4 regions of the Brevibacillus sp. WF146 genome follow, and region 4 is predicted to be linked to each of the others. Evidence: riboswitches for the same ligand, from Rfam matches in the RefSeq annotation. Region 4 holds a riboswitch; each other region holds the start of a gene.
What was found. A riboswitch is a leader RNA that binds a small molecule or an ion and turns the genes downstream of it on or off. The one in region 4 is predicted to bind S-adenosylmethionine.
Positions count from the first base shown of each region.

Region 1: another riboswitch for S-adenosylmethionine. It lies ahead of A6764_RS08020 (aminotransferase class I/II-fold pyridoxal phosphate-dependent enzyme); the one in region 4 lies ahead of A6764_RS05160 (MetQ/NlpA family ABC transporter substrate-binding protein).
Region 2: another riboswitch for S-adenosylmethionine. It lies ahead of A6764_RS04490 (2,3-diketo-5-methylthiopentyl-1-phosphate enolase); the one in region 4 lies ahead of A6764_RS05160 (MetQ/NlpA family ABC transporter substrate-binding protein).
Region 3: another riboswitch for S-adenosylmethionine. It lies ahead of A6764_RS06510 (pyridoxal phosphate-dependent aminotransferase); the one in region 4 lies ahead of A6764_RS05160 (MetQ/NlpA family ABC transporter substrate-binding protein).

Region 1 covers NZ_CP109943.1:1,623,090-1,630,336, forward strand. The annotation lists gene A6764_RS07985 (hypothetical protein) at 1-164, opposite strand, end outside; gene A6764_RS07990 (deoxyribonuclease IV) at 332-1,192, shown strand; gene A6764_RS07995 (YlaH-like family protein) at 1,196-1,522, shown strand; gene A6764_RS08000 (hypothetical protein) at 1,533-1,805, shown strand; gene A6764_RS08005 (hypothetical protein) at 2,014-3,390, shown strand; gene A6764_RS08010 (DUF5665 domain-containing protein) at 3,394-3,726, opposite strand; gene A6764_RS08015 (pyridoxamine 5'-phosphate oxidase family protein) at 3,877-4,335, shown strand; SAM riboswitch class I at 4,425-4,539, shown strand; gene A6764_RS08020 (aminotransferase class I/II-fold pyridoxal phosphate-dependent enzyme) at 4,636-5,802, shown strand; gene A6764_RS08025 (trans-sulfuration enzyme family protein) at 5,799-7,001, shown strand; gene A6764_RS08030 (YhcN/YlaJ family sporulation lipoprotein) at 7,035-7,247, opposite strand, start outside.
Region 2 covers NZ_CP109943.1:931,999-939,245, forward strand. The annotation lists gene A6764_RS04470 (acyl-CoA dehydrogenase family protein) at 1-1,525, shown strand, start outside; gene A6764_RS04475 (1,2-dihydroxy-3-keto-5-methylthiopentene dioxygenase) at 1,597-2,109, opposite strand; gene A6764_RS04480 (methylthioribulose 1-phosphate dehydratase) at 2,134-2,790, opposite strand; gene A6764_RS04485 (2-hydroxy-3-keto-5-methylthiopentenyl-1-phosphate phosphatase) at 2,787-3,464, opposite strand; gene A6764_RS04490 (2,3-diketo-5-methylthiopentyl-1-phosphate enolase) at 3,461-4,675, opposite strand; SAM riboswitch class I at 4,852-4,968, opposite strand; gene A6764_RS04495 (hypothetical protein) at 5,136-5,933, opposite strand; gene A6764_RS04500 (RNA polymerase sigma factor) at 6,067-6,582, shown strand; gene A6764_RS04505 (anti-sigma factor) at 6,560-7,247, shown strand, end outside.
Region 3 covers NZ_CP109943.1:1,342,825-1,350,071, forward strand. The annotation lists gene A6764_RS06500 (efflux RND transporter permease subunit) at 1-3,093, shown strand, start outside; gene A6764_RS06505 (efflux RND transporter periplasmic adaptor subunit) at 3,107-4,339, shown strand; SAM riboswitch class I at 4,508-4,619, shown strand; gene A6764_RS06510 (pyridoxal phosphate-dependent aminotransferase) at 4,723-5,907, shown strand; gene A6764_RS06515 (hypothetical protein) at 6,202-6,672, shown strand; gene A6764_RS06520 (aminotransferase-like domain-containing protein) at 7,109-7,247, shown strand, end outside.
Region 4 covers NZ_CP109943.1:1,057,441-1,064,687, reverse strand. The annotation lists gene A6764_RS05180 (stalk domain-containing protein) at 1-391, opposite strand, end outside; gene A6764_RS05175 (acyltransferase family protein) at 537-1,559, opposite strand; gene A6764_RS05170 (methionine ABC transporter permease) at 1,847-2,509, opposite strand; gene A6764_RS05165 (methionine ABC transporter ATP-binding protein) at 2,509-3,546, opposite strand; gene A6764_RS05160 (MetQ/NlpA family ABC transporter substrate-binding protein) at 3,583-4,407, opposite strand; SAM riboswitch class I at 4,560-4,676, opposite strand; gene A6764_RS05155 (sigma-54-dependent Fis family transcriptional regulator) at 4,902-6,623, opposite strand; gene fdhA (formaldehyde dehydrogenase, glutathione-independent) at 6,877-7,247, shown strand, end outside.

The DNA of each region.
Region 1 (7,247 bases), 570 kb from region 4:
TTTCGCACGGTGCTTTGCAGGACGCGGACCACGCCGTCCTGATTTTGCACGACAATCGTTCGCACTTCGCCCAGACCGCTCTTTCGCACCGAGTCGTACATGGTGCTGTAGGCGAACCGTTCCTGCAGGAATTGCACGCTGGCCATCGCTTGCGTATGCTTCACCCGTTTCCCTCCCGCTCTGCTGAATGGTCACTACTTAATAGGTAAGCGGACTGATCGTGCTTTATGATACGATTTGCCGCTGCGGGCGGGGGTTTATCCGTTTTGACAGGGCACGGGCCAACTGATAAAGTTAAATGGACAGATTTTATCGTGGGAGTGAAACCAGATTGAAAATCGGATGCCATATCAGCGTCGGCAGGGGACTGGAACAAGCGGTCCTGCGCGCCATTGAGCTGGGGGCGGAATCGCTGCAGGTGTTTACGAAAAACCCGCGCGGTCTGCGCCCGAAAAAAATTGACTACCAGGACGCGACCAAAGGGGTGGACCTGCTGCAAAAGCACGATCTCACCCTGGTCTGCCACACCCCGTACATCACCAACCTGTCCACGCCCAAGCCGGACCTGCAGGAAGTGACGATTCGTTCGATTTTGGAAGATTTGCATATTGCCGAAGCCTACGGGTCGGTCGGCGCCGTGGTGCACTGCGGCAAGCACGTCGGCGAGGGGGAGGAATACGGGACGAAACGGATGGTGGAGACGTTGGACCTGATTCTCGAGCAGTACGACGGCCCGGTCAAGCTCCTGCTGGAAAACACGGCAGGCCAAGGCTCCGAACTGGGACTGACGATCCGGGATCTGATGGAGATTCGCGCCGCCACCCGTTTCCCCGAGAAAATCGGGTTCTGCTTCGACACCTGCCACGCCTTTGCCGCCGGGCAGTGGAGAGGGGAGACGTTTGACGAACTGCTGGAAGAGATGGAGCGGACAGGCTATCTGGAGCACCTGGTGGCGATCCACTTCAACGACAGCAAGGCGCCTTTCGCCAGCCGGAAGGACCGCCACGAAAAAATCGGCAAAGGGGAGATTGGCAGCGAAGCGCTGGCCAAATTCCTGGTGAGCGACAAGCTCCAGCACCTGCCAGTTGTTCTGGAAACCCCCGTGGAAGACGAGCGGGAGTACGCAGACGAGATGGTGTACCTGCACGAACTGCGCCGCGAGGGCCTGGCCGCTGCGGGGCAGGAGGGGTGACGCATGGAGTGGCTTGAGCTTGCTTCCACCTATGCGCCAGCCGCACCGGACCAGTTGTCGGCGTACGACAGCTTTCGCTTGTGGGCGGACCACAACCGCACCTGGATCATTTTTGTCCAGTTGATCATTGTTTACTATCTCGGGTTTGCCACCCGCTGGCGCATGCCCATTCTGAAAACGCTCCTGCTGTATGTGCTGCTCTTTATGGGCGCGCTGATTTTCGCCATTCTGGACGTGCAGCTCCCGGTGAAAAGCGCACTCCTGGTCGCCATCGCCATTCTGGTGATCGTCAAGGTGCGGATCAAGCCGGGGGAACGCGAGAGTAAGTGAGGGAGCAGCCGTGAAGCGGGAGGACGCGCTCTACAACTGGCTGCAGATTCAAATCGTCGCCGACGCGCGGCCGGACGACCGATCCGCTCTGGATACGGCCGCGTTTTTTGCGGACATCCTGAGGGACGACCACCAGGCGCAGGAATGGGAGTATCGCCGCGAAGGGGACTGGTACGTGGTCCGCTGCGTCTTCGCCCACGAAGTGTGGGAACGCCGCTATCCCGCAGAAGAAGCGGAATCGCTGCTGGCTGCGATCGAAAACGAACCCAGGTATAACGAGTAGAATATGCACGGGGCTCCGCCGAGCCGGATGAACGGGCGGGGCCGCGTGACCATTATCCCCGTCTCTTCGACAGAGGCGGGGTTTTTGTGTCTTTCGTCCCAATATGGCGAAAGCGTCCCCGTTTTTGGCCGTTTTTGCAACCTTTGCAAGGAACCCCCCGTCTGTTAGGGTGTCCAGGGCAAGCAATACGTAGAAAGGAGAAGGCATCATGAAGAAAATGGGAACCAAGCCCGTATTGGCAGTCGTGACTGCCGCGGCGCTCATCGGGGGAGTGACACCGCTCCTGGCCGACGCGAGCACCCTCGGAACCGAAACAAGCGGAACCAAGGTTGTCATGAACGATGAAAGCAAACAAGTCACCCGATACAATCTGAAAGAGCTGGCGGCAAACGATCCGGCGACCTTGAACATGCTATTGAAAACGCAGGCCGACCACCTGTATCTGGTCGTAAAAGAGATCGGTCTGGACGCCAAAATGCAGACGTACATCGAGGAGCATCCGGAAGAGTGGGAGCGCGTCTACCGCGAACACTACGCCGACATTTACCTGGAAGTCCGCTTTGACGTCAACAATCAAGGCTTCGTCAGCGTGAAGCCCGAGACCCACAACCAAACCACGTACATCAAAGGGAAAGTGTCCGACAATGTGACCAAAGTGGTCGTCGACAAGCCGAACGGCGGCACGATCGAAGTCGTTCCCACCGCGGAGGATACGTTCACCGTCAGCTTTTCCGCTATCGTAAGCGCCACGCCGCAGTACGCGACGGTCAAGGCGTACGTGGGCGACAAGTTGGTGGAAACCCGCAAGCTGCAGGTAAACACGGGAACCGCCGTGGAGACCGACGTGCTGATTCACGCCTTGGCGCTGTTGGATGGGAACAAACAGGAACTGAAAGTAAACGGCATCATCAGCCAGGAAGCGGACAAGGTGGTCGTGAAGTACGACGGCAAAACCAAAGAGGCGGACGTGAAAAAGCTGTGGAAAGGCGTCGGCTCTTACTCCGTCACCCTGAAGGGTGTACAGGCCGGCAAAGGCAAGGCGCTGGTCGAAGCCTACAAGGCCGGAAAGAAAATCGATTCCGAATCGGTGGAGCTGAAGGTAATCAACGCCGCTGACAGCGACAAGCCGCACAGCTACCGCATCGAGGGAACCGCTTCGATTAATGCAAAAGAGAAACAGATTCGCGTGAAAGGAAGCATTGACGGCCTCGACGATGAGGGCGGCAAGGGCAAGGTGAAGCTGTACGTCGTGGCGCCGGACGGCAAAAAGCACGAGGTAAAGGTGGATGGCGACGAGTTTGAGGTGAAACTGAGCTACAAAAACCGCTCCTACAACGCGAAAGCGGTACACCTCGAGCTGTACCTGGACGGCAAGCTCGTGGCCCAAGCCGACATTCCGCACAAAACGCCGGTCAACGGCGATGACGACGAGGAAGGCAAGGGGGAAGGCAAGGACAAGGATAAGCATTCGAAAGGCAACGCCTACGGCTATTGGAAAAAGCACGGCAATGACGACGAGGACAACCATGGCGGCAAGAACAACCATAAAGACGGCGACGACCGCGACGAGGACGATGACGAGTAAGGCTTACGGCCGATAGGCTTGCACGTAATCGATCAACTGGCGGATGTAATCGCCGATGATCGGGACGGACAGGAACTGGCTGAGGAAGGAGCCGAGCAGCGCCAGGACAATGGCCGTGCCGATCGTCAATCCCAGGCCCCGGGCAAGACCTGCGAGGAAGTTGATCCACAGCAGCTTGCTCGGGGCCGTATAGTTTTGAATCACGTCGGCCAGACGGATATCCTCCAGAAAGAGGGCGATTTTGTCCATCCGTTCGTTCAGTTTGCGCACTTCCTGAAGCTCTGCCAGCAGTTCGTCGATCTTGGCCAGCAAGCGGTCGGTGGGGGATGGGGGCATGCGGCTCTCCTCCTGTCTCGCGATCGTTCCCATTACGTATCAGTGTAGGAAAAAAACGGTGGAGAATCAAGGCGCCGGACGGAAAGGTTTGCCTATCGCCAGGCGGGTGGGTACAATAGACGTACATTCCCTTTTCAAGGAGGCATCGGAATGGCTGAAACCGTTTCCCAAACGCTTTCGGAGGAACTGTTCGCGCTTTTGCAGCAGGAGCGTTTTCTCACACTCGGGACCATCGACCACGAGACCGGCGCTCCGTCGCTCAGTTCCCTTTCCTGGACGTTTGCGCCGACGCCGCAGTTGATCCGTTTCGCGGTAGACAACCGCTCCCGCATTTTGGCCAACATTGCCAAGGAACCGCAGGTGGTGCTGCATTTGATCGGGGCTGGTTCCTCCTATGCCATCAACGGCAGGGCGACGATCAAAACGGAGCGGATGGAGAATGTTCCGCTGAAGCTGGCCATGGTGGAAGTGGCCATCGAGGCGGTTCGCGACGTGATGTTCTACGGCTCCCGCATCTCGGTCGAGCCCCAATATGAAAAGACGTACGACAAAAATGCGGCGGCCAAGCTGGACAACCAGGTGATGACCGCATTAAGGAACGCACAGTGATCGGGTACCAACGAGATGGAAAAACGGGTTGACAGGTACTTCCGATTCCGGTAGTATAAGGTCAACCAAAAGCAAATTGCATAGCAAACTTCTTATCCAGAGAGGCGGAGGGACTGGCCCGATGATGCCCGGCAACCAATCACCTGTGTACAGGGGATACTGGTGCTAATTCCTGCAGAGTGTAAACGCTCTGAAAGATGAGAAGGATTTGCTTACGTGAGCGTAAACAAAGCCTTCTTTTCAGAGAAAAGAGGGCTTTTTTCATTGCCCTCGGCCAATTCGTTGGAGGGAGAGATCCACATGCATCTGGAGACAAAATTGGTACAGGCGGGCGTCGCCAAAGACGAACGGACCGGAGCGATCAGCTTTCCCGTCTACTACGCCACCGCGTATCGCCATCCCGCCCTCGGTCAGAGCACGGGATACGATTACACGCGCACGGCCAACCCGACCCGGACGGTGCTGGAGCAGGCGATTGCCGAAGCGGAAGGGGGAGACGCCGGGTTTGCCTGCGCTTCGGGCATGGCGGCGGTTCACACGGTCATGGGGCTGTTCTCCCAGGGAGATCACCTGGTCGTATCGCTCGATCTGTACGGCGGGACGTACCGGTTGTTCGAGCAGGTGCTCTCACGCTACGGGCTTCGCTTCAGCTACGTCGACCTGCGCGACGTGAAGAACTTGGAAGAAGCGATTCGCCCAGAGACGCGGGCTGTCTTTGTGGAAACGCCGACCAATCCCCTGATGCAGATCACCGACATCGCGGCGGTGGCGGAGGTGGCCAAGCGGAACGGGCTGTTGACCATTGTGGACAACACGTTCATGACGCCCTACTGTCAGCGGCCGCTGGGGTTGGGGGCCGACCTGGTGCTGCACAGCGCGACCAAATACCTCGGCGGACACAACGACGTCCTCGCCGGACTGATCGTCACAAAGGGCGAGGAGTTGTCCGAAAAGATCCGGTTTTTGCACAATTCCATCGGAGCGGTGCTGGGTCCCCAGGACTGTTGGCTGCTGCTGCGGGGGATGAAGACCCTGGCCCTGCGGATGGAACGCCATCAGGCAAACGCCTATGCGATTGCGCAGAAACTGCGGGAACACCCTGCCGTGACGGACGTCTTTTATCCCGGCTTGGCGGAGCACCCCGGTTACGAGGTGCAGCGCAGGCAGGCCAGCGGGTTCAGCGGGATGGTCTCGTTCCGCCTCCGCTCGGCTGATCAGGTGGCGCCGTTTCTGGAGCGGCTGCGGATCGTATCGTTTGCGGAAAGCCTGGGCGGCGTGGAGTCGCTGTGCACCTATCCGGCGACGCAGACCCATGCCGACATCCCGCAGGAGATCCGCGAGTACGTGGGCGTGTGCGACCGGCTGCTGCGGCTGTCGGTCGGGATCGAACATCCCGACGACCTGATCGCCGATGTGTGTCAGGCGCTGGATGCCAGTCTCGCAGTGGCGGGAGGGAGTGTACGATGAACTTTGCCACCAAACTGCTGCACGGCACCAGTTGTATTGACCCGGTGACAGGGGCGGCCTCGGTGCCCATTTATCAGGCGTCCACCTTTCATCAGGCCGATCTGGACCGGCCCGGTGTCTACGATTACGCCCGTTCGGGCAATCCCACCCGGCATGCCCTGGAAGAGGCGATCGCCGTCCTGGAGGGAGGTGAGCGCGGATTCGCCTTTGCTTCCGGCATGGCGGCCATCTCCAGCGTGTTCATGCTGTTCTCCGCCGGGGATCACGTCGTGGTGGCGGAGGACGTGTACGGCGGCACCTACCGCTTCTTGACCAAGGTTCTTTCCCGCATGGGGATCACCGTCAGCTTTGTCGATACCACCTCGCTGGAGCAGGTGGAAGCGGCCATCCGTCCCGAGACCAAGGGCATCTACCTGGAAACCCCGTCCAACCCGACGCTGAAAGTGACGGATATCGCCGCTGTCTGCGCGCTGGCGCAACAGCGGGGACTGCTCGTGATCGTGGACAATACGTTCATGACGCCGTACTATCAGCGGCCGCTGGAGTTGGGCGCGGACGTGGTGATCCACAGCGCGACCAAGTTCATCGGCGGCCACAGCGACGTCGTGGCGGGGTTGGCCGTGACCAGGGAGGCGGCGTTGGGCGAGCAGCTCTACATGATCCAAAACGGCATGGGAGCGATCCTCGGCGTGCAGGATTCCTGGCTGGTGCTGCGCGGGTTGAAGTCCTTAAAAGCGCGCCTGGACGTCAGCACGCAGACGGCGGAAAAGCTGGCCCGTTGGCTTTCCACACACCCGGCGGTCAGCCGCGTCTACTACACCGGATTGCCGGAACACGACGGACATGACCTGCAAAACCGGCAGGCGAGCGGACACGGGGCCGTCCTCTCCTTTGACGTGGGCAGCCGCGAGCGGGCCAAAGCGCTGTTTGACCGCGTCAGGCTGCCGATCGTCGCCGTCAGTCTGGGCGCGGTAGAGACGATTCTTTCCTATCCGGCGATGATGTCCCATGCCGCCATGCCGCCTGCGGAGCGGGCACGGCGGGGAATTACGGACGGACTGATCCGCCTCTCCGCAGGGCTGGAGGACGCCGGCGACCTGCTTGAGGACCTGGGGCAGGCGTTGGACGCGCTCGGACCCGTAGAGCAGGCGGCAGACCGTGACGCGGCAGACGATAAACAGGCATTTTCCTGGGCGTAAGCCCGGAAAATGCCTGTTTTGTTTGGGGCGAGGTCAGCGGTTCACCGGGATTTTTTCGTTTCCCTGCGGTTTGGCGTTGCTGCTCTTGTTGATCCGCTGCTCGTTTTCCCTGGACGGCGTCTCTTCCCGCTTTCTCACGTCGCGCGGGAACTGCGGCATGAGCCGTCCGACGATGTCACCCAGTTCTTCGGCAAATCCGGCCACGGGATGGCCGCGCTGGATGTCGGCGGCCATTTCCCGCAGCCG
Region 2 (7,247 bases), 130 kb from region 4:
AGGTCTCAGCCTGGATAAGATCAGTTCCGCTCTGCTGGGAGAAAAATTTGCACTGGGGCGCGGGTTTGCGATTACGTTTGGGGCGCACGTCGGCATTGGTTCCCTGCCCATCGTGTACTTCGGCAATGAAGATCAAAAGCAGCGCTATTTGCCCGATCTCGCCACCGGAAAGCGGATCGCCGCGTACTGCCTGACGGAGCCGGGCTCCGGTTCCGACGCGCTCGGCGCCAAAACCACGGCAAAATTGTCCGAAGACGGCACGCATTACATTTTGAACGGAACCAAGCAGTTCATCACAAACGCCGGTTTTGCCGATGTCTTCATCGTCTATGCGAAAATTGACGGGGAACATTTCTCCGCGTTCATCGTGGAGCGCGACTTCCCGGGGGTATCGGTCGGCGCGGAAGAGAAGAAAATGGGCATCAAGTGCTCCTCGACCCGTCCGCTCATTCTCGAAGACGCTCGCGTCCCGGTGGAGAACCTGCTGGGAGAGCCGGGGAAAGGGCACGTGATCGCGTTCAACATCCTGAACGTCGGGCGGTACAAACTGGCCGTCGGAACGGTTGGCTCCGCGAAACACGCCCTCCATCTGGCGACCACCTACGCCAAGGAACGCAGGCAGTTCAAAACGCCAATCGCCAACTTCACCATCATCAAGAACAAATTGGGCACCATGGCGGCAAAGATCTACGCTGCGGAATCCTCGGTGTACCGCACGGTCGGACTGTTTGATGCCGCCCTCTCCGCTCTTGGCGAGAAGGCGGAGGACGGCCGTGAAGTGGCCAAGGCCATTGCCGAGTATGCGATCGAATGCTCCATCAACAAGGTATTTGCTTCGGAAGTGCTGGACTACTGCGTGGACGAGGGCGTACAGATCCACGGCGGATACGGCTTTATCCAGGAATACGAGATCGAGGGCATGTACCGCGATTCCCGCATCAACCGCATTTTCGAAGGAACGAACGAAATCAACCGCCTGCTGATCCCCGACATGCTGGTGAAAAAGGCGATGAAAGGGGAACTGCCTCTGCTGCAAGCGGCCGCCGGCCTGCAGGAAGAGCTGATGAGCTACTATCCGGAAGAAATCGAGGAAGCGCCGCTGGCGGTGGAAAAACACCTGATCGGGATGACCCGCAAGATCATCCTGATGGTGGCCGGTTCCGCGCTGATGAAGTACCAGCAGGCGATTGCCAAGGAGCAGGAGCTCTTGGCGCTGGCCGCCGACATGCTGATCGAGCTGTACGCGATGGACAGCGTCGTGAAGCGGACGGAAAAAGCGATCGCGAAAAACGGCGTGGAGAAAGAGCGGCAAAAGCTGGATCTCGCCACCGTGTACGTGCACGAAGCGTTTGACAGGATCGAGGCCTGGGCAAAAGAGGCGCTGGCGGCGATGGAGGAAGGCGACGATCTCCGCATGCGCCTGTCCATCCTGAAAAAGCTGACCCGCCGGACGCCGATCAACACCGTCCACCTGAAACGGGTCATCGCCGACCGCGTCATCGAAGCGGACGGGTACGTGCTGTAACTTACGAAAAGGAAAGAAGCCGAGGGGGACGCCCCTCGGCTTCATCGTTTCATCGTTTCATCGTTTCCGGTTTAGTAGATCGCTTCCCAGCCGGCCGGAGTGACGAACAGGCGGATCGCCTTGATCTTGCGGTCGTCCATCAGCGTGAAGTAATGGCGGTAGTAGGACGGGACGGAGATCAGGTCGCCCGGCTCCATTTCCACGTCAAAGTAGCGGCCGTCCTTGCCTTTGATCGCGAAGATGCCGTGGCCGTCCACGCAGAAGCGGCACTCGTCGTCGGTGTGATGGTGTTCCGCTTTAAATTTGACCAGCAGCTCATCCAGGTTGGGCGTTTGGTCGGAGAGGACGATGATGTCGGCAGTGAGATAGCCGCGCCGCTTGCTGATGTCGTCGATTTCCGGGCGGAACGCGTCGAGAATCTGCTGCTTTTCCTCGTCGGTCAGGTTGTAGTTGTCGCGCAGGTTGGCATCCAGGCGGTCCACCCCCCAGTGTTCATAGATGATTTCTTGGGTTTGCAGGAATGTAGAAACCTCCTCCGGTGCCGTAATGTACTCGTTGTTGTCGTGAAAACGAACTTTTGCCATGATACAATACCTCCTCCAATGATTTTAGCTGGTATGTGTGAAGGACACGGCGGTCTGGCGAAGCTGCAGCCAGCGCACGTGGTACTCAAACAGGAATTCGAACGACTCCAGGTGGCGCTTCGCCTCGAAGTCGTTGGCGCCCCAGGCATAGATGCCGTGGTTGCGGATCAGCACGCCGGGGACATCGGGCGTGATCACTTTGTCGATCGCGGCCGCCAGTGTCGGAATGTGGGCAAAATTCTCGACAATCGGAATGGTAATGCAGGCGTTTTCCTCCCAGATGCCCAGTCCCTTGATCAGTTCCTGCCCCTGAATGGAAAAGGCGCGCTGCCCGAAGTAGAGTTCGGACACGAGGTTGTTCCACACCGTATGCACGTGGAAGCAGGCGCCCGCCTGCGGAATGCGCTTGTAGACCACGGCGTGGATCAGCGTTTCCGCCGAGGGCTTGAGCGCTGTCGGTTCGACCGGGCGGGACTCCCCGTCGACCACCAGGTAGTCTTCCGGGGAGAGCTTGGTCTTGTCTTTTCCGCTGGCCGTCACGGCAAACTGCAGCGGATCGTCGGAGAGCTTGATCGAGAGATTGCCGCTGGTACCGGGAAACCAGTCGCGGCGGGCAAACGTCAGCTTCGCTTCGTCCAGCCGGCGAAACGCGTCTGCGCGTTGTTCCAGTGTGACTGTCATGGTGAGCCGACCTCCTGTTGGGTTCGTAAATCCTGCAAAATGGCGATGACGTCGTGGAAGGTGGCAAACGTCCGATGCGGCAGGCCCAGTTCAGCGCATTTTTGCGCGAGCAGCGAACGGGCGATGACGAAATCGGCAATCTTGGCACCCGCCAGATCGGTGACGGAATCGCCGATGACCACGCGGAAGTGGCGGTCCGGATCGTATCGCCGGATGATCGTCGTTTTGCACATGCCGCAGTCGTTGTCGCAGTGTTCGTCGCAGCGGTGCGGCCAGGTGATGGTGATGCGCTCGCCGCTGAAATCGCTGCCGTTGCAGTAGATGGGCACGTTCAGCTCAAACGGGGCGAGGATCGGCTCCACGAAAAAGTCGATGCCGCCGCTGGTGATCAAAAGCTCGATGCCTTCGTCCCGGCAAAAGCGGACGAATTCGGCAAAGCCGGGGCGGATCACTGCTTCGCCCACGATGAAGTCGACAATCTCCTGCCTGAGCGAGGAGGGGAGGAGCTGAAACAGCTGGCCCACGCCTTCGCGGACGCTCACCTGCTGGGAAAGGATCTTTTCCGTCAGCGCCTCCCACTCCGGGGGAGCAAAGCGGCGCATGATGGCGACGATGTTGTCCTTTTCCGTAATGGTGCCGTCAAAGTCGCAGAACAGCACGAGTGATCTGGTCATCGTCCGCTCCCCCATTTCTCCAGGGCTGCCGCCAGTTCCGGCGACTCGGCTGCCGCGTCGGCGAGCGAGCGTCCGGCGACGACCGCTTCGATGGCGGCCACAAACGCGCGTCCGCCCGCCGTCGCCCCGCCGGGATGGCCGTGAATGCCGCCGCCGGCGTTGACCACCTGATCCTGTCCAAAATCTTCGTACAGTTGCGGCACCAGGCCGGGGTGAATGCCCGCGGACGGGACCGGGAAGGCGCGCCGCATGCCGTGCAGGGGAGCGGTCAGATGCTCCGCCAGGCGCAGGGCTTCCGCTTTGTCCAGGGCCACGCTGCCGTACGGCGACGGGAAGAGCACCAGGTCGGCGCCGGCGATCCGCATCAGTTTGCCCAAGAGCAGCGGCGTGGCGATGCCGTAGTCGGGCGACGGGTAGAACGCGCCCGCCAGCGCCGGATGGGCCATGATCGGCACGCTGACGTCCGGATCGGCTGCCAGGCGGTGCAGAGCGTCGAAGCCGAACGCCAGCACGTTGAACAGCAGGCAGTCGGCGCCGGCCTCCACCGCCCGCTTGGCCCGCTCGTTCAACTCGTGCACCGGACCGGTCAGATTGGCCGCATAGAGGACGGGTTTGCCGGTCTGTGCTTCCGTTTCCGCGGCAATCTGCTTGAACGCCTTGATCCGCTCCAGAAACGGGGCGCGGTCATCGGCGAAAAAGATTTCGTCGTCCTTGACCAGGTCCACGCCGCCCAGCGCCTGGGCGCGGAACTGGGCTTTCAGATCGTCAAACGGCATTCCCAGGCAGGACTTGAAAATGCTCATCAGGAGCGGGCGGTCATGCACGCCGAGCCGTTCGCGAAGGCCGTCGATGCCGAAGCGGGGGCCGGGAAAGCCGTTGAGGAACGCTTCCGGGAACTGCACGTCGATCAGCTTGATCTTGCCGTCCATGGAGAGCTTGCCGAAGATGCCGGTCAACAGCGACGGGATGTCGGCGGTAAAGTTGCGCACCGGATAGCTTACGGTGATCAGGCCGCGCGTTTCCCCGTTTTCCCGCGTCTCCAGCGGTTGGGTGTCCACCGCTTCGCCCAGGTACGGTTTCAGTTCCGCCTGTTTGGCGGCAGGCAGGTCGGTCCAGGTGCCGACGGTCATCCCGACGGCGATCCCCTCTGCTTTTTTTCGCAGGTCTTTCGCTTGTGTCAGATAGGTGACGAGGATGCGTTGTTCGTTCATGGATGGGATGATCCTCCTTTGTTGTGCCCTCCCGGCCGCCGGGTCCTTCACGCTGTCCCGGCGATTGCCCGCGCTGCCCCGGGGAGGTGCCGCGGGCGAGCCGACGGGGCCGCTGTGTTCCAACAAAAAACCTCCCCATGGAGGAGGGGAGGCGGTTGTCGTTCAGTCAGCGTCTCCTCTCATCTCTCGGAAAAACATTTCCGCAGGATTTAGCACCGTTACGCCTCCCTGCCTGGAAAGCGCCGGTTGCCGGGCATCATAGGGCCAGTCCCTCAGCCAGCTCGCGATAAGAGTGTGAATCGTTCGCTATGCGGTTTTGCTTGGTAGATACCCCCATGATATGACGTTCCTCTCAGGGAGTCAACCCTTGATTGGGGGAAATGTGCGGCGCTGTTGAAAAGCCGGCAGGGTGCGCGGCCTGGGTTCGTCCGGCCGTATTGAGCGCGGCCTTTGCGCCGGTTCAGCGCTGTACGTGCACGTTTTGGAGAAGCGGCCACAGTTCGGACGTTTCGTCCACCCCCCACCAGAAGATGGCATCGCGTACAAACGCGCATCGGTGTGCAGGCGGAGCGGCGGCCAGATAGGCGCGTATGTCGTCCAGCGGTATGTGATCCCTGCTGGTGCCGGCAAACGGGAACACGTAATCAGCAGCGGGCTTTCCGTCAATTGGCACGACTCCCAACCCGTCGATGGTCGGAATCCAGCCTGCGGACCGGCGCTCGCTCTCCAGGTCGTTCAGATACCGCATGACGCCGGGAATCGGTTCAAGGCCCAGGTCTGTCCGCATGTGATGCAAAACGGTCTGGCGACGCTGAAAGTAGTTTCGTAACTGCGTGTCTGTTGACTCCTCATGCCGACTTTCTGCGAGATTGGCCCAATACCGTTCCCATTGCTGTGGGGTGCGGACGGACACCAGACTGCCAAGGTCGCCTGCGGATTCGATCGTCACAACCAGGCGGAAAAAATCTTCCAGATTGCGTGCGATAATGCGCAAGGATGGGTCGTCCGTCGGGCTGACGCAGACAATGGGCGCCTCTGTCAGGTCTGTGATGCGGCCGAAATCGGTCAGAAAGCCGTAATGAATGCCGTCGCAGCCGGTCTCGGCAAAGACGTGCAGGTCGGGCGGCGTGTTCCAGTAGCGAAAGCTATTGTTCGCAAACCGGAAATGGATATACTCCAGCGGGTTGTCCAGTCCTTCCCGTATAATTTTTTGCTCCAATGCCCGCACGTGCTCCAGCAGGTCGATGCCATAACCCATCAAATCGCTCCTTGGACACCGTGTTATAATACCCCTTATTTTACCATAAACCTCAATCTTTTGAAAAAATGCTGCGGCGCGGTGGAACTTTTTCCCGCCATGTGCGTGGATAGGAGTGAAAGGGTGTGAATCCGTGGAAAAGGTCGGACTGGAAGACGTGTACCGCTTGTACGTCAACGACATATACCGCTACCTCTGCCGATTGACCGGTGACCGGGTGCAGGCGGAAGACCTGACGCAGGAGACCTTTTTCCGGGCGTATCAATACCTGGATGCCTACCGGGGGGAAAAGGTGCGCCCCTGGCTGTTCAAGGCGGCCTACCACACGTTTGTGGACTGGCATCGGAGGCGGAAGAAGCGTCCGTGGCGATTGGTGGAGACGATCCCGGAACAGCCGGACGGGGCGGCGGCGGACCCGGTGCGGGCGCTGCTGAGCCAAGAGGCGTGGTCATCGCTGCGGACGTGCCTGGACCGGCTGCCGGAGAAGCAAAAACAGGTGATCCTGCTGCATTGCGGACAGCTCAGCTACGCGGAAATCGCCGAGGTGCTGGGCATCGACGCGGCGGACGTAAAGCGCTCATTGTTTCGCGGGCGGCAAACACTACGCAGAATGTGGAGGGATGAACATGACGACGGACAAGGCAAATGAAGAGCGGGAACGGGAACTGCTGGCATATCTGCGCGGTGAAATGACGGAGGAAGAAGCCGCCTCTTTCCGTGCGAGGATCGCAGCGGACGAGCTGTATGCGGAACGATTGGAGGAGCTGCTGCTGGGCAGCGGCGGACAGGAGGAGAGAGAAACGGACGTGCTGTCCGAAGAGACGCAGCGCGCCATCCTCCGCCGCAGCAAATGGCGCCACAGGCTGGGCAACGCGGCTTACACGGTGGGCATCTCGCTTCTCGTCGGGGCGGTCCTGATGTTTGCCAACGGGTGGATCGGCTGGTATTTGCACGAGGACACCTACCGGGTGGCCCGGGACATGGTGCACTTTACCCAGCCGGGGCTCACGGTGGGCAGCAGCGGTTCGCAAATCGGATTTCTGTACGGGGAGATAAACATGGAACTGCGTGAACAGGTGGGGGGAGACGATCAGAACGCCGGAACCTTTTCGATCAGCAACGTCTTCTCGATCATTTCCGCGAAGCCGGCATGGACCGACGGTTTGCGGAAAGAGCGGCTCTTTTTTCTCTTTCCGTCGTCAGCGGCCGATCGGGAAGAAAGCGCCTTCCGCAGAAATCCCGCCTGGAACGCGCTGGAAAAGCTGCCAGAGGGAACGGTGGCGCAGCTCGCCGTCTCGTTTGACCGGCTGCTGA
Region 3 (7,247 bases), 290 kb from region 4:
ATGACGGTGGCTCTGCTCCTCTTCGGCTTCGTCTCCCTGCCCAAGCTGGCGATTGAGCTGTATCCGGAGCTGAATCTGCCGGTGGCGGTGGTCGTCACCACCGTAGAGGGCAGCACGCCTGCCGAAGTGGAAAAGCTGGTGACCCGTCCCATCGAGGAAGCATTGGGAACGGTGCCCAACGTAGACAAAATCATGTCCAACTCCGCCGAAGGGGCCTCCCAGGTCATCCTGCAGTTCAACTGGGGGACCGACATGGACCAGGCAACCTTGGACATGCGGGACAAGGTGGATCTCGTCCGCGGCAGATTGCCGGACAACGCCAAGGCTCCCCGCATTCTGAAACTGGACCCCAACAGTCAACCCATCATGACCTTTTCCCTGACCGGGGAAGAAGACGTCGTCAAGCTGAAGTCGATCGCGGAAGAAACGATCAAGCCGCGCCTGGAGCGGATTGAAGGCGTTGCCTCCGTCGGCATCTCCGGCGGCAAGGAGAAGATCGTCGAGGTCGTGCTCGACCCGGACCGGCTGGCCGCGTACGGGATCGGCATCGATCAGATTCAGCAGGCCTTGATGGCTACCAACGTGTCCGGTTCGTCCGGCGTCATCCGTCAGGGCGACACCAAGTTGAGCATCCGGGTTGACGGCGAGTACGCCTCGGTTGCCGACATCGGCGAGACGCCGATTCGCGTGCAGAACGGCAGCATCCCGCTGAAAAACCTGGCGACGGTCAACGAGACGTACAAGGAAGTGACGCAGAAGGCGTTTATGAACGGAATGCCCAGCGTCGGCCTGACCATTACCAAAGCCTCGGGCGGCAACACGATCGAAGTGGCGGACGAGGTAAACCGGGAACTGGAGGCACTGAAAAAGGTGCTGCCGCCCAACGTCAAGGTGACCACGATTCTCGATGCGTCCAAGTTTATCAAGGATTCCATCTATACGGTCGGCGAGCACGCGCTCGTGGGCGGGCTGTTCTCGATCATCATCCTGTTCCTGTTTTTGAACAGCTTCCGCTCCATGCTGATCGTCTCCATCGTGATTCCGATCTCCGTGATAGCGACCTTCTGTCTGATGTACTTTACCGGCCAGACGATCAACATGATCTCGCTCGCCGGTTTGACTCTGGGGCTGGGGTCGCTGGTAGACTTCGCGGTCGTCATTCTGGAAAACATCTTCCGCTACCGGGAGCAGGGCAAGGGCATGCTGGAAGCGGCCCGGCTCGGTTCCAAGGAAGTGGGCACGGCGGTGATGGCCTCCGCGCTGGCGCAAATCGCCGTATTTGCTCCGATCGTCTTCGTCGAAGGGCTGGCCTCCGAGCTGTTTGGCCCGCTGGCGCTGACCGTCGTCTACTCGCACATCGCGGCGCTCTTGGCTTCGCTGACGCTGGTGCCGATGCTCAGTTCCCGCTGGCTGAAAAAAGTGCCGCACACCGAAGGGGAGAAAGTGTCCAACTACCGGGGCTTCAATCCGGTGATGTGGTTCAACAAAGGATTTAACAAAATCGCGCGCGGCTACGGCCGCCTGCTGAAATGGGCCCTCGGCCACCGCAAGACTGTGTTTGTCGTGACGATTGCCCTGTTTGTCGGCGCCGTCGTCCTCTCCGGCAAAGTCGGCGCAGAATTTATACCAAAGATGGACCAAGGGCAAATTTCCATCTCCATCAAGATGCCGAACGGCACCATGCTGGCGGAGACGGAAAAAGTCGTCGCGGAAGTGGAAAAACGCGTAAAAGGTTTGCCGGAAATGGAGCAGCTGTACACCTCGATCGGATCCAGCGGCGGTCCCGCGCTGATCGCAACCGCCACGTCCAACCAGGCGCAGCTGCAGGTGAAGCTGGTGCCCAAGGATCGGCGCTCCGTCAGCACCGAGCAGGTGACGGAACAGCTGCGCGAAAAGCTGGCCGACATCTCGGGAGCGGAGATTGAGGTAAAAGAAATGGACCAGTCGGGCGGCCCGATGGGGGCACCGCTGGAAGTGAGCGTGCGCGGGGATAACCTCGACGTGCTGGAAGACATCAGCTCGATCATCGCCGGTGAGATCAGGCAGGTGCCGGGCACGCGCAACGTCACCACCTCGCTGGAAGAAACGCGCCAGGAAGTGCAGGTGCTGGTCGATCCGCAAAAGGCGAGCCTGTACGGGCTGACCACCAGTCAGGTGCTGTCCAACGTGCGCACGGCGTTTGACGGTATGACGGTCACCACCTACCAGACGGGAGACGACCAGATTGACGTGAAAATCATGCTGCCCAAGTCGTATCAGGACGACATCAGCTACTTGCAGCAGCTGCGCATCCCGACGGCGAGCGGCGCGCAGGTCGCCCTCTCTTCCGTCGCCGAGATCGTCAAAAAGGACGTGCCGCAGCTGATCAAACGGACCAACCAGACGCGGGAAGTGACGATCAGCAGCGAGTTTGTCGGACGCGACCTGAACTCCGTTACCCGTGACGTGACGGCCAAGCTGAACGCGCTGTCGCTGCCGGACGGCTACACGATCGAAGTCGGCGGACAGAGCAAGGAGATGGCCGAGTCGTTCGGAAGCCTGGGACTGGCGATCATTCTGTCGATCGCGCTGGTCTACATGGTGATGGCCAGCCAGTTTGAATCCCTGTTTACGCCGTTTATCATCATGTTCTCCATCCCGCCGACGTTCATCGGCGTGGTCGTGGGGCTGCTTACGACCGGCTATCCGCTGAGCGTTCCGGCGCTGATCGGGTACATCCTGCTCATCGGGATTGTCGTCAACAACGCGATCGTCCTGATCGACTACGTCAACCAACTGCGCAAACGGGGCGTGGAGCGGAACGAGGCCATCCTCCAGGCAGGTCCGATCCGGCTGCGTCCGATTCTGATGACGACGCTGGCGACGATTCTGGCGATCACGCCGCTTGCCTTTGGCGGCGGGGACGGGAACGAATCGCAGGCGCCGATGGCTGTTGTCGTCATCTTCGGTCTCAGCTTCTCCACGCTGATCACGCTTGTGCTGATTCCGGTCGTCTACTCCTGGTTTGACGATCTGGGTCAAAAATGGCGCAATCGCAAAGAGAAACGCAAGCAGAAAAAATCGGCCGGCCAGGAAATGCCGACGTTGGGATAGGAGGCTACACGGTATGAAGATGAACAAGGGAAGTCTTGGGCTGCTGCTGGCCCTGGCAGTCGCCCTGGCAGGTTGTACGGCTCCGGATGCGGCCACGCAGCAGACGCAAACGGAAAACAAGCCGGTGCCGGTACAAGTCGATACAGTGAAAAAAGGAAGCGTGTCCACGCGCGCGGGGGTAACCGGGAAACTGGCCCCCAACAAGGAAGTCACCTTGGCGCCCAAAGTGAGCGGCAAGATCGTGCAGTTGAACGTGAAACTGGGGCAGTATGTCCAAAAGGGACAGGTGCTCTTCTCCCTGGAAAAAACGGACCTGGTGAATGCGGTGCAGCAGGCGCAGGCGGCGTACGACCTCGCCGTAGCCAACCTGAAGCAGAGTGATGCCACCACCAGCCAAGGGCTGCAGCAGGCGAAAAACGGTCTGGTGCAGGCCGAGCAGGCGCTGCGGGACGCGGAACGCAACTACCAGCGCATGTCCGAACTGTACAATCAGGGGGCGGTGTCTCCTCAGCAATTGGAACAGGCACAGGCGACCCTCACAAACGCGCAGACGGCGTATGCCAACGCCAAGCAGGCGCTGGAGGCGGCAGAAAAGCGGACGGGAGTGGCCGTCACCCAGGCATCCGTGGAACAGGCCCGCGTCTCGCTGGAAAACGCCCGTGAACAGTTGGCCAACGCGACGGTGACCGCCCCGATCTCCGGCTTCGTCTCCGCCGTCAACGGACAGGTAGGGGAGATGGCTTCGCCGCAATCGCCGGTGGTCACCATCGTGGATACCGACCCGCTGATCGTCAAGGCCAACCTCTCCGAAGAGGAAGTAACGTCGGTGAAAAAAGGGGACAAGGTGAAGATCCAGATCTCCGCCCTCTCCAAGGAGCTGGACGGCACGGTGAGCGCGATCAGTCCCGTGATGGACCAGACGCTGCGCGCGTATCCGGTGGAGATTTCCCTGGCCAAGCAGGACGCCTCGCTGAAGGCGGACATGGTCGTCAGCATCCAGTTTGCGAAACAGCAGGCCGCCAACATGCTGGTGGTGCCGCTCAAGGCCGTCTTTGACGAGAACGGCAAGCGGTTCGTCTACAAGCTGGAAGGCGACACGGCGAAAAAAGTGGAAGTCCAGACCGGCACCGAATCCAGCGATCTGGTGGAGGTAAAGGCGGGCCTGAAGGAAGGCGAGAAAATCGTCGTGCGCGGCCAGACGCTGCTGAAGGACGGCGCCAAAGTGCACATCCAGCCGACATCTTGACACTGCCGTTTTGCTCAAGTAGTATGAAAGAGATTACCAACCAGCGCAGTCCGGACGCTGCGGTGACCGTGAACGGACGTCGTGACGAGGGACCGGCATGATCGCCGTCCCGCCGGATGTGTGCTGGCATGAAGCTGTGACGCAATCGAAACCGAATAGCATGCAATGACCTTATCCAGAGAGGCGGAGGGACTGGCCCGATGAAGCCCGGCAGCGGATCTGCCCGTACGGCGGCAGATGCTGTGCCAATTCCAGCAGGAGCATTCCTGACAGATAAGAACGTGGAGATGTCGATCTGCCCCTTTTTCTGTACAGGAAAAAGGGGCTTTTGCCTACGTGCCGATGTCTGCACGATTTACCCGAGGGAAAGGAACGAGAGACCGATGCGCATCCAACCGTCCGCCATGATTGACCGACTGCCGACGCAGTTTTTTGCCTCGCTGGTGGCAAAAGTGAACAAAGCCATTGCCGCCGGCCATGACGTGATCAACCTGGGGCAGGGTAACCCCGATCTGCCCACGCCGCCGCACATTGTTGAGGAACTGCAGGCCCATGCGGCCCGGCCGGTCCACCATAAATACCCGCCGTTCAGCGGCCGTCCGGAGCTGAAACGGGCCGTCGCCCACTGGTACAAGCAGGAGTTTGACGTCGATTTGGACCCGGAAGAGGAAGTGGCCATCCTGTTCGGCAGCAAGACCGGACTGGTGGAAATCTGCCAGGTGCTGCTCAATCCGGGCGATGTGGCCCTGGTGCCGGATCCCGGCTATCCCGATTACTGGTCGGGCGTGGCGATCGCCGACGGGCGGATGGTGATGATGCCGCTGCGCGCCGCGAACGGCTTCCTGCCGGATTACGGCGAATTGGCCCGGGAGGATCTGGACAAGGCCAAGCTGATGTTCCTGAACTATCCCAACAATCCGACAGCGGTCAATGCGCCGTTCGAATTTTTCGAAGAGACGGTCCGCTTCGCCCGCAAGCACGAAATCGTCGTCTGCCACGACTTCGCCTACGGAGCGATCAGCTTCGACGGCAAGAAGCCGGTCAGCTTCCTGCAGGTGCCGGGGGCCAAAGAAGTGGGCGTGGAGTTCTACACGCTGTCCAAGACCTACAACATGGCCGGCTGGCGCGTCGGCGCGATGGTCGGCAACCGGGAACTGGTCCGGCTGATCAACCTGATCCAGGACCACTACTTCTGCAGCCTGTTCGGCGCCATCCAGATGGCGGCGGCCCGGGCGCTGACCGATTCCCAGCAGTGTGTCCGCGAGCTGGTCGCCGTCTACGAAAGCCGGCGCAACGCACTGTTTTCCAACCTGCACCGAATCGGCTGGGAGGCGGCACCGTCGCAGGGATCGTTCTTCACCTGGCTGCCGGTGCCGAAAGGGTTTACGTCCGCCGATTTTGCCGACCTGCTGCTGGAGAAGGCCCATGTCGCCGTCGCGCCAGGCGTCGGCTTCGGTCCCACCGGCGAAGGATACGTCCGCGCCGCGCTGCTGGCCAGCGAAGAGCGGCTGGCGGAAGCGGTGGAGCGGATTGAGCGTTTGGGTATTTTCTCCCCGTGCAAAAAATAGTTCATGTCCTAGAGAATGAGAGTTGACCGCCAGGGTGTTCGCAGAACGGCCTTGGCGGTTTGATTTTTTTGAAGTGACTTCCGGCCCAAATAGGCGAGTGTCGTAGAGCCCGAAACCGGGTGGGCGAATAGCATGGAAAAGGGCGGGGGCGATCACCCATGCCGCGCCAATGCGAAAAAATCCATTCTCAGTAAAAATCATTCTCAGCATTGACAGATAATGATTTTCATTATACGATAGGTATGGTAATGATAATTGATCTCAATGATCACGTTTGCTCGGCAGGAGGGTGTCATGCGCTATCAGATCAACGGATACACCGACATGTACACGGTCATCACCAATGAGCGCAAGGTAGGCGGCGCCGTTGAAGCGGGCCTGATTCGCCTGCGGTCCGGCGAGGAGTTTGCCAACGCCGTTCTCACGCGGCTGGAGATGTCCGGCGCGCAGTATTGCTCGCTCGGTTTTGTCACGGAGGAGGGCAAGCGGCTCATTGTCCATGTCAATGACATCAGCATGATTGCCGACGCGGTGCACGTAAACGTATGCGAGCTGCGCAACGAGGTGATGCGCGCGGAGAAGATGGCGGAGCGGCTGAAGCGCCTGAAGCGGCTGTGCCAGTTGAACGAAGGAAGCTGTACGCCGACGTTCCGTGAAGAAGCGCTGCTGCTTGCCGAAGACATTGGCTTCGACGTGGCGCGGGAACACGTCGATCTGCCGTTCCTGCCGCAGACGGAAAAGGCACAGGTTGTTCGCATCGCGTAGGGAAATCTGGCGTGCCAAAGAGACGAAAACGTTCCAGAGAAAGTAGACGGGAAGCGGTTCACGCTTCCCTTTTTGCTTGCCCGAATCCCGCAGGCGATCAATGTTCTTGGCAAGCCAATGAATCAGTCCGCAGTTGTCACAGGTGAGGGTGTGAACCTGCCGGCTGGCGAAGTCCAGGTTGAAAAAGGTCATCCTCGCTGTGATCATGAGCTTGTTGGCGTAACGAAACCGGTGGTGCCCGCTGAATCCGCTAAGGTTTTACACCGGCATCGATCTGGAATCACCTATCGAATGGTTTATCAAAATAGTAGAACGGGCAGACTTGAAGATCAGAGAACAATAGCCAAAACCTATTCCACTTATAGCAAGGATAGATTGGACTTCTCCCGGCGTGAGTGATACAACAAGGATAAGCTCAATCAAGGGGGAACGGAACATGGAGTACTCTTTTTCACACTCGGTTGACGCACTGAGCTCCTCGGCCGTGCGGGAAATCCTGAAATTGACGCAGGGCACCCAGGTGCTGTCGCTGGCCGGCGGACTGCCGGCGGAGGAGTTTTTTCCGCTGGAAGAAA
Region 4 (7,247 bases):
CGTCATCGTCATCGGCGCTCGCCAGTTCGTCCTCCGCATCCTGCAATTTCTTCTCCAGTTCGGCAATCCGGGCATCCTTTTGCGCAATTTCCGCCTGCAGGGAGGCAATCCGCGGGTCCTCCTTGTCCGTGACGCTCACGGTATACGTGTTCCCGTCCCACGCCACGTTCTTGTTAAACACACCGGCCATCATCCGCAGAGGAATGTAGGTCGTGCCGTTGATCAAAAACGGTTCGATGTCGGTGGGAACAAGCTGACCGTTATACGTCACTTTCACATTGTTGTATTTGACCTGCACGTTCTTGGTCGCGACCGCGGCATCGGAACTGGACGCCAGGACGCCTGCCAGCAGCACGGAGGACAGGACAACGGCCGACGTTTTTTTCCACATGCCAGATCCCTCCCCCTTGGTTTTTTTCAACACCATGTCTCACCCCTTCAGCCATTCCTGATTTTGGTACCGTTCCGGTACAAGCCCAGTGTACCGTTTCTTTTTTTGAATTCTCTTTGAAATCGGACATTCTTTGCGCAGACCATCACCCGCTCACCTGGCGCATTTTTCGCGTCATGCTTTCCACGGTGTGCATGATCCGGGCCAGTCCCCACGACAGGAACACGGTGCCCGCGTAGATCACCAGCAGATAGAGCAGCGTAAACCAGATGTTGGCGAAAATCCACGACAGGTCCCCCGTCAGCTTGATCAGCGCGAGGTTGCAGCAGATCATGACGGCCGAATGGGACAAATAGATGAACAGCGTGAGCCCTTTCCGGAACCGGACGGGAATGGAATCGGCCCAGCGCTCCAGGACCATCAGCAGCACGATCAGGGAAACAAACGCAACCAACACGAATCGCAGGTGAACCGCCACATAGATGGTGTCGGACAGGACAAACAGGACCGTGCTCACGACGGACAGCAGCGTACAGGCGAGCAGCAGCCCCCGATGCTTTCGCAGGAATTGCATCGTCTCATGCCGGTACCAATACAGCAGATGGCCCAGGTAAAAGGTGAAGATCCAGGCGGGAAAGAAATGGCGCGTCGTCAACCCCAGCCATCCGTGATGAAGGTAGTGAATGTACACGAATTGGAGCGCCATGAACAGCCAGATCAGGACCGTGATGTTTTGTTTGGTGATGATGTTTCGAAACAGGTAGGCAAAGACGTAGTACTGGCACAGCATGAACAGAAAGTAGAGCTGGTCGCCCGTCTTTCCCAGCAGAATATGGACAAACGCTTCTTTCGTATGCGGCCATTCGGCAAAGAGCAAATAGTGGTAAACCACTCCGGCGCTCAGGAAGGGCACGACGATATACAGCAGCTTCCCGGAAAAGTACTGCCGCGCTGTGGGCTGTTTGGTCTCAAAGGTATGGGCCGTAAAAAACCCGCTGATCATGGCCAGCAGAACGGTGCCGTACCGACTCAACTGATTCAGGGCCGTGACCCAGAAAGCACTGTCGTACTGAAGCACCAAAGCCGTGTAATGCCCCGAAAACACGAGAAAGGACGACAACAACTGCGTAAGGAAAAGCGATTTGAACAATCGCGACTCTCTTCCCATCTCCACGCTCCTTTGTATAGGGATTGCCGGTCGTGTCCCAAGCTGCCCGAGCCCTCTGCTTTTGGAAAACGGTTTTAGTATAAAATAACAAATTTTGATTCAGATTTGAAAACGGCTATCGCTGCCCGGTCTGCTCTCTGGACCAAGCAGCGATAGCCGTTTTCCCTTGTTGTGACCTTTTCACGCGCCGTACAACAGACAGCCGGCACGGATACCGGGATACCGAAACGGAATGACCCGCGCCAGTCATCGACGCGGGTGGAGATGTGTGCCGGAAGCCAATTGGCTTACGCGGTTTTCTTCAGCTTTTTGGCCGCCCAGTTGCCGAGCGATTGGATTGCCTGCACCAGGCAGATCAGAATGATGACCGTCATGATCATCACTTCGATATCCCACTGCTGATAGCCGTAGCGCAGCGCCAAATCACCCAGACCGCCCGCGCCAACCGCTCCCGCCATCGCCGTCGCCCCGATCAGGCCGATGGTCGCGATGGTCAGACACAAGACAATGCCCGGTCTGGCTTCGCGAATCATGATGCGGAAAATGATTTGCGAGCGGGAAGCGCCCATTGCCTGATACGCCTCAATCACGCCCCGGTCCACTTCGAGCAGCGCCGTTTCCATCAGGCGGGCGATATACGGCGTGGTATACACGATAAGCGGCACGATCGCGCCCTCAACCCCGATGGAGGTGCCGACGACAAACTCTGTGAACGGGATGATCGCCACCATCAAAATGATGAAGGGAAGCGAGCGAATCACGTTGATGATGACGTTGAGACTGTGATAGACCCACTTGTTGGGGGCAAGGTGATCCGGACGGGTAATGACCAGCAGCACCCCCAGCGGAATGCCCAGCAGTGTGGAGATGAACAAGGAGATCCCGACCATGATCACCGTTTCTTCAAAAGATTGATAAAACAGCGGCAGCAGTTCCACCAGTCGATCCATTATCTCCCCACCTCCTCTTGCGATACGACATCCACCCGGTACACGGACTCGCGCAGATAAGCGATTCCCTCCTGCACCGCTTTTTCTTCACCGGAAATATGCAGCAGCAGGATGCCGAGCGCGGTTCCTTTTATCGAGCTGATCGACCCGTACAGCAGGTTTGTCCTGACCGGATAGCGGGAGGCAAGCGTTCCCAGAACGGGATCGAGGGCCGCATCTCCGCGGAACGCGACGCGCAGGATGTACGCGCTGGGACCGGCGTTCTTGATTTTGGCCAGCATCTCTTTCGGGACCTGGTCATCAAAGACCGTCTTGATAAAGTTGCGCGTCGTCGGCTGCTGCGGATTGCTGAAGACATCCAATACCGTTCCCTGCTCGATGATGACCCCGTTTTCCATAATGGCCACGCGGTCGCAGATTTTTTTGATCACCTGCATCTCGTGGGTGATCAGCACAATCGTCAGGTTAAACTTTTGGTTGATGTCCAAAAGCAGGTCAAGAATCGACTCCGTGGTTTGCGGGTCAAGCGCCGAGGTCGCCTCGTCGCACAGCAGGATTTCCGGATCCATGGCAAGCGCCCGGGCTATCCCCACCCGCTGTTTCTGCCCGCCCGACAATTGGGAGGGGTAGGCGCTCGCCTTGTCTTCCAACCCTACCAGGCGCAGCAGTTCCTCCACTTTTTTTCGAATCTGCTCTTTCGGCACCCGATTCATCCTGAGAATTTCGGCGACGTTGTCAAAAACGTTGTACGACGACAGCAGGTTAAAGTGCTGAAAAATGACGCCGATCTTTTTGCGGGCGTGGCGCAGTTCCTTCTCGGACAGCTTCAGCATGTCCTGCCCGTTGACCACGACCGATCCGCTTGTCGGCTTTTCCAGCAGGTTGATCGTTCGGAGCAGGGTGCTTTTCCCTGCTCCGCTGAACCCGATCACGCCGAAAATTTCGCCTTTGTTGACGTGGAGCGTTACGCCTTTCAGTGCTTCCACCTGTTTGCTGCCAACCTTGTACGTCTTGTGAATATTCGTTAGCTGTATCATCTGCCCATGCTCCTCCCTGTTGGGACGTTTCCCTCCTTACCAAGAAGGGAGCACCGATCCGGAAAACTCTTCCTCGATGAACTTCTTGACTTCCTCCGAGCGGTAGATCTTGACCAGTTTTTGATAGACAGGGTTGTCCTTGTCCTTCTCGTTTACGGCGAGAATGTTGACGTACGGGGAGTCCGGCCCTTCGGCAAAAATCGCGTCTTTTTTCGGGTTGTACCCCGCTTCCATCGCAAAGTTGGTGTTGATGCTTGCCGCGTCCAGGCTTTTCAGCGTCCGGGCGAGCAGTGCCGCCTCCAGTTCTTTAAAGACCAGCTTTTTCGGGTTTTCGATGATGTCCTGCGGCGTTGCTTTGTTGCCGACGCCGTCTTTCAGCTTGATCAATCCCGCGGCCTGATAGAGCTGCAGGGCGCGCGCCCGGTTGGTCGGGTCGTTTTGGATGCCGACCGTGCCGCCTTCCGGGATGTCCTCCACCTTCTTGTACTTGGTGGAGTAAATCCCCATCGGGAAGGTGACGGTTTTGCCAATTTCGACAATATGAGTTTTGTGATCTTCGTTAAATTTCTCTAAAAACGGAATGGTTTGAAAGCTGTTTACGTCAATGTTTCCTTTATCCAGCGCCTGATTGGGAAGAACGTAGTCGTTGAACACGACGACTTCGATGTCCAATCCTTCTTTTTTGGCCACTTCCTTTACCTTGTTGAGGATTTGTTCGTGCGGGCCGGCGGTGACGCCCACTTTGATCGTTGTTTTTTCCCCAGCCGGTGCGGCCGAATTGTCCGACTTGTTTCCTCCGCAGGCGGAAAGCAGCGTGGCGATCACAAGCAGCATGATCAACAAGAAACGCGTTTTTTTCATGATGGTCTTCTCTCCTTTTCTCCGATGAAACGATGTATGAATGCATGATGGGAAAACAACGGCGTCGATGTGAACGCATCCTCTCCTTTCAATAAAAAAACCTCTTACAAAGAAGAGGTAAGGGCAGCAAGCCGCCTGCTGCGTAAATACCTCTCTTATCTTTCGGAATCGAACCTAGCGGAATCGATCCGTTGGATTTGGCACCACAAATGTTCGTTTAGGTTGCCGAGGCTTCACAGGGCCAGTCCCTCCACCTCTCTTCATAAGAGATCATCCTATCCAGTTGTAAGTGCAATTCCGATTTGATTAGTTGGATTATAACGTGTCCGCAGGTGTCTGTCAATGACTTTATCGTTTATTGTCGCTATGTATTGAAAATTGTCAAAACGAATCGAATCAGGTCGCAAAACGAACGAAAGAGGCGGAAAGCCGCCTCTCCTTGGTCCCCCGAGCGAGTCGCCGAAGCGATCCACGAACAGTCCTTGGCCGAATCGCTACGGTTGAAAGATCTTGTACTCCTGCATTTTGCGATAGAGCGTATTGCGGCTGATCTGAAGCATTCGGGCTGCCTTGCTGATATTCCAGCGGGCCAATCGAAGCGACTGCTCGATCGCCTCTTTTTCCAAAACCGGTAAGGAAGGAACCTTTTGTTGATGTTCCTCCTCCCGTTCTTCCGTTTCAAACTGAAGATGTTCGGGACCGATCGAATTCCCTTCCGCCAAGAAGACCGCCTGGTTTAACACGCTGTACAGCTCCCGTACGTTTCCCGGCCACGAATAGGCACGCAGCTTTGTCTGTGCTTCCGCGGAAAGTGTGATCGCAGCAGAGCCGCTCATCGTCCGGAGAAGATGTTCCGCCAGCTCAATCACATCGCTCCGCTTGCGAAGCGGCGGCAGGGTTATCTGAATTCCTTTCAATCGGTAGTAGAGGTCGGCCCGGAATCGATTCGCCTTGATCTCTTCCCGCAGGTCCTTGTTTGTTGCCGCGATGATGCGGACATCGACCGGTTTGCTTTTCACACTGCCCACCGGGGTAACCACTTTCTCCTGCAGGACGCGGAGCAGCGCCGCCTGGGCACGGAGGGACATGTCGCCGATCTCGTCCAAAAACAGCGTTCCCTGATGCGCCGCTTCGATTTTCCCGATATTCCCCTCGGCTTTCGCTCCCGTGAAGGCACCTCCCTCGTATCCGAACAGTTCGCTTTCGATGATCGTTTCCGGAATGGCGCTGCAGTTGACGGCAATAAACGGATGCCGCGCTCGCAAACTGGCGGAATGAATGGATTGGGCAAACAGTTCTTTGCCCGTTCCCGTTTCGCCCAAGAGAAGAACGGACAGATCCGTTTCCGCCACTTTTTGTGCCAGCGCCTTGGCGCTCTGCAGACTGGGACAAGAGCCCGCTATCCGCTCAAATGTGTGCAGCGGCTGTCTGGCCGCATCCTTCGTGAGCACCGCAACAGACCGCCAGATTTTGCGCGTATGGTCCACGATGGATTCGATTACGAACCCCTTTTTCTCTCGGAATTCCTTGCCCACGCAATCCTTTCCCAGTATGCGCCGTGCCGCTTGATTCGCACGAATGATGCGGTTGTCGCCGTCGAGGGTCAGAAGCGGGGTATGAAGCCGATTGGACGTGTGTTCCAGTTCCTTCAGGGTGATGAGGTGTTCGTGCTTGACCTCTTCCAGCAGAAGGCGGTTTTGCACGGATTCCGCAATGAACTGCACAAGCGAGGAGAGAAAGGGATGGAATTGGTCCCTCGTCGCACTGATGTTGATCGCCCCTGCCAGTTCACCGGCGGGCGTAAACAGGGGGGACGCGGCGCACGTGAGAAACCGGTTCTGAACAAAGAAGTGCTGTTCGCCGTGAATACGCACGGACATTTTCTCCTCCAGGGCGACTCCCATCGCGTTTGTCCCCTTCTTTTTCTCATGCCAATTCGCCCCTACGCGCAGGTGCAGCTTTTTGGCCTGGCTGTCAAAGTCGGGATCGCTTCGTGTATGGAGCACGACTCCCTGGCGATCGACCAGCAGCGCGATTTGGCCGCTTTTCCTGAGAGAGGGGGTCAACTTCTCAAACACGGCGGCCACGTGGCAAAGCAAAGCGTGATTCTCCTGCAGCAATTCGTGTACCTGTCGGTCGGGAAGGAGCTCATCCTCGACGGCATCCATCGGTGTGAATCCAAACGAATAGCATCGTTTCCACGAACGCTGTATCATTTGCTGCTCTTCCAGAGGCGTAAGAGATGACAACAGGATCACCTCCAAACAAGCAATGGGATGGTGCACACCCAGTATATCACAAAATATTTGTATATTTGCTCAATATTTGCGCAGTTTGTTGTTTCAAAGTGGAGCAGTTCACCATCCCCCTCTGCGAAAGCGCTGTCACGATCGGCGATCTGGGTCTGGCATGCCTTTTGCTTTACATGTCCTGCGCAATCCCATTCATGATAAGTAAGGAGGAATTGGCATGGCAAGCAACCGGGGAGTCGTCTACATGGGACCAGGCAAGGTAGAGGTGCAGGACATTTCGTTTCCGGATTTGGTACTGCGGGACGGGCCGGGGGTGAATCCGCTGAACGTCGGCCGCAAATGTGACCACGGCGTGATCCTGAAGGTGGTGACGACAAACATTTGCGGAAGCGACCAACACATGGTGCGCGGCCGCACCACGGCGCCCCCCGGACTCGTCCTGGGCCACGAAATTACGGGAGAGGTGATCGAGGTCGGACGCGATGTGGAATTCATCAAAAAAGGCGACCTCGTTTCCGTGCCGTTCAACATTGCCTGCGGACGTTGCCGGAACTGCAAGGAACAAAATACCCATGTCTGCCTGAACGT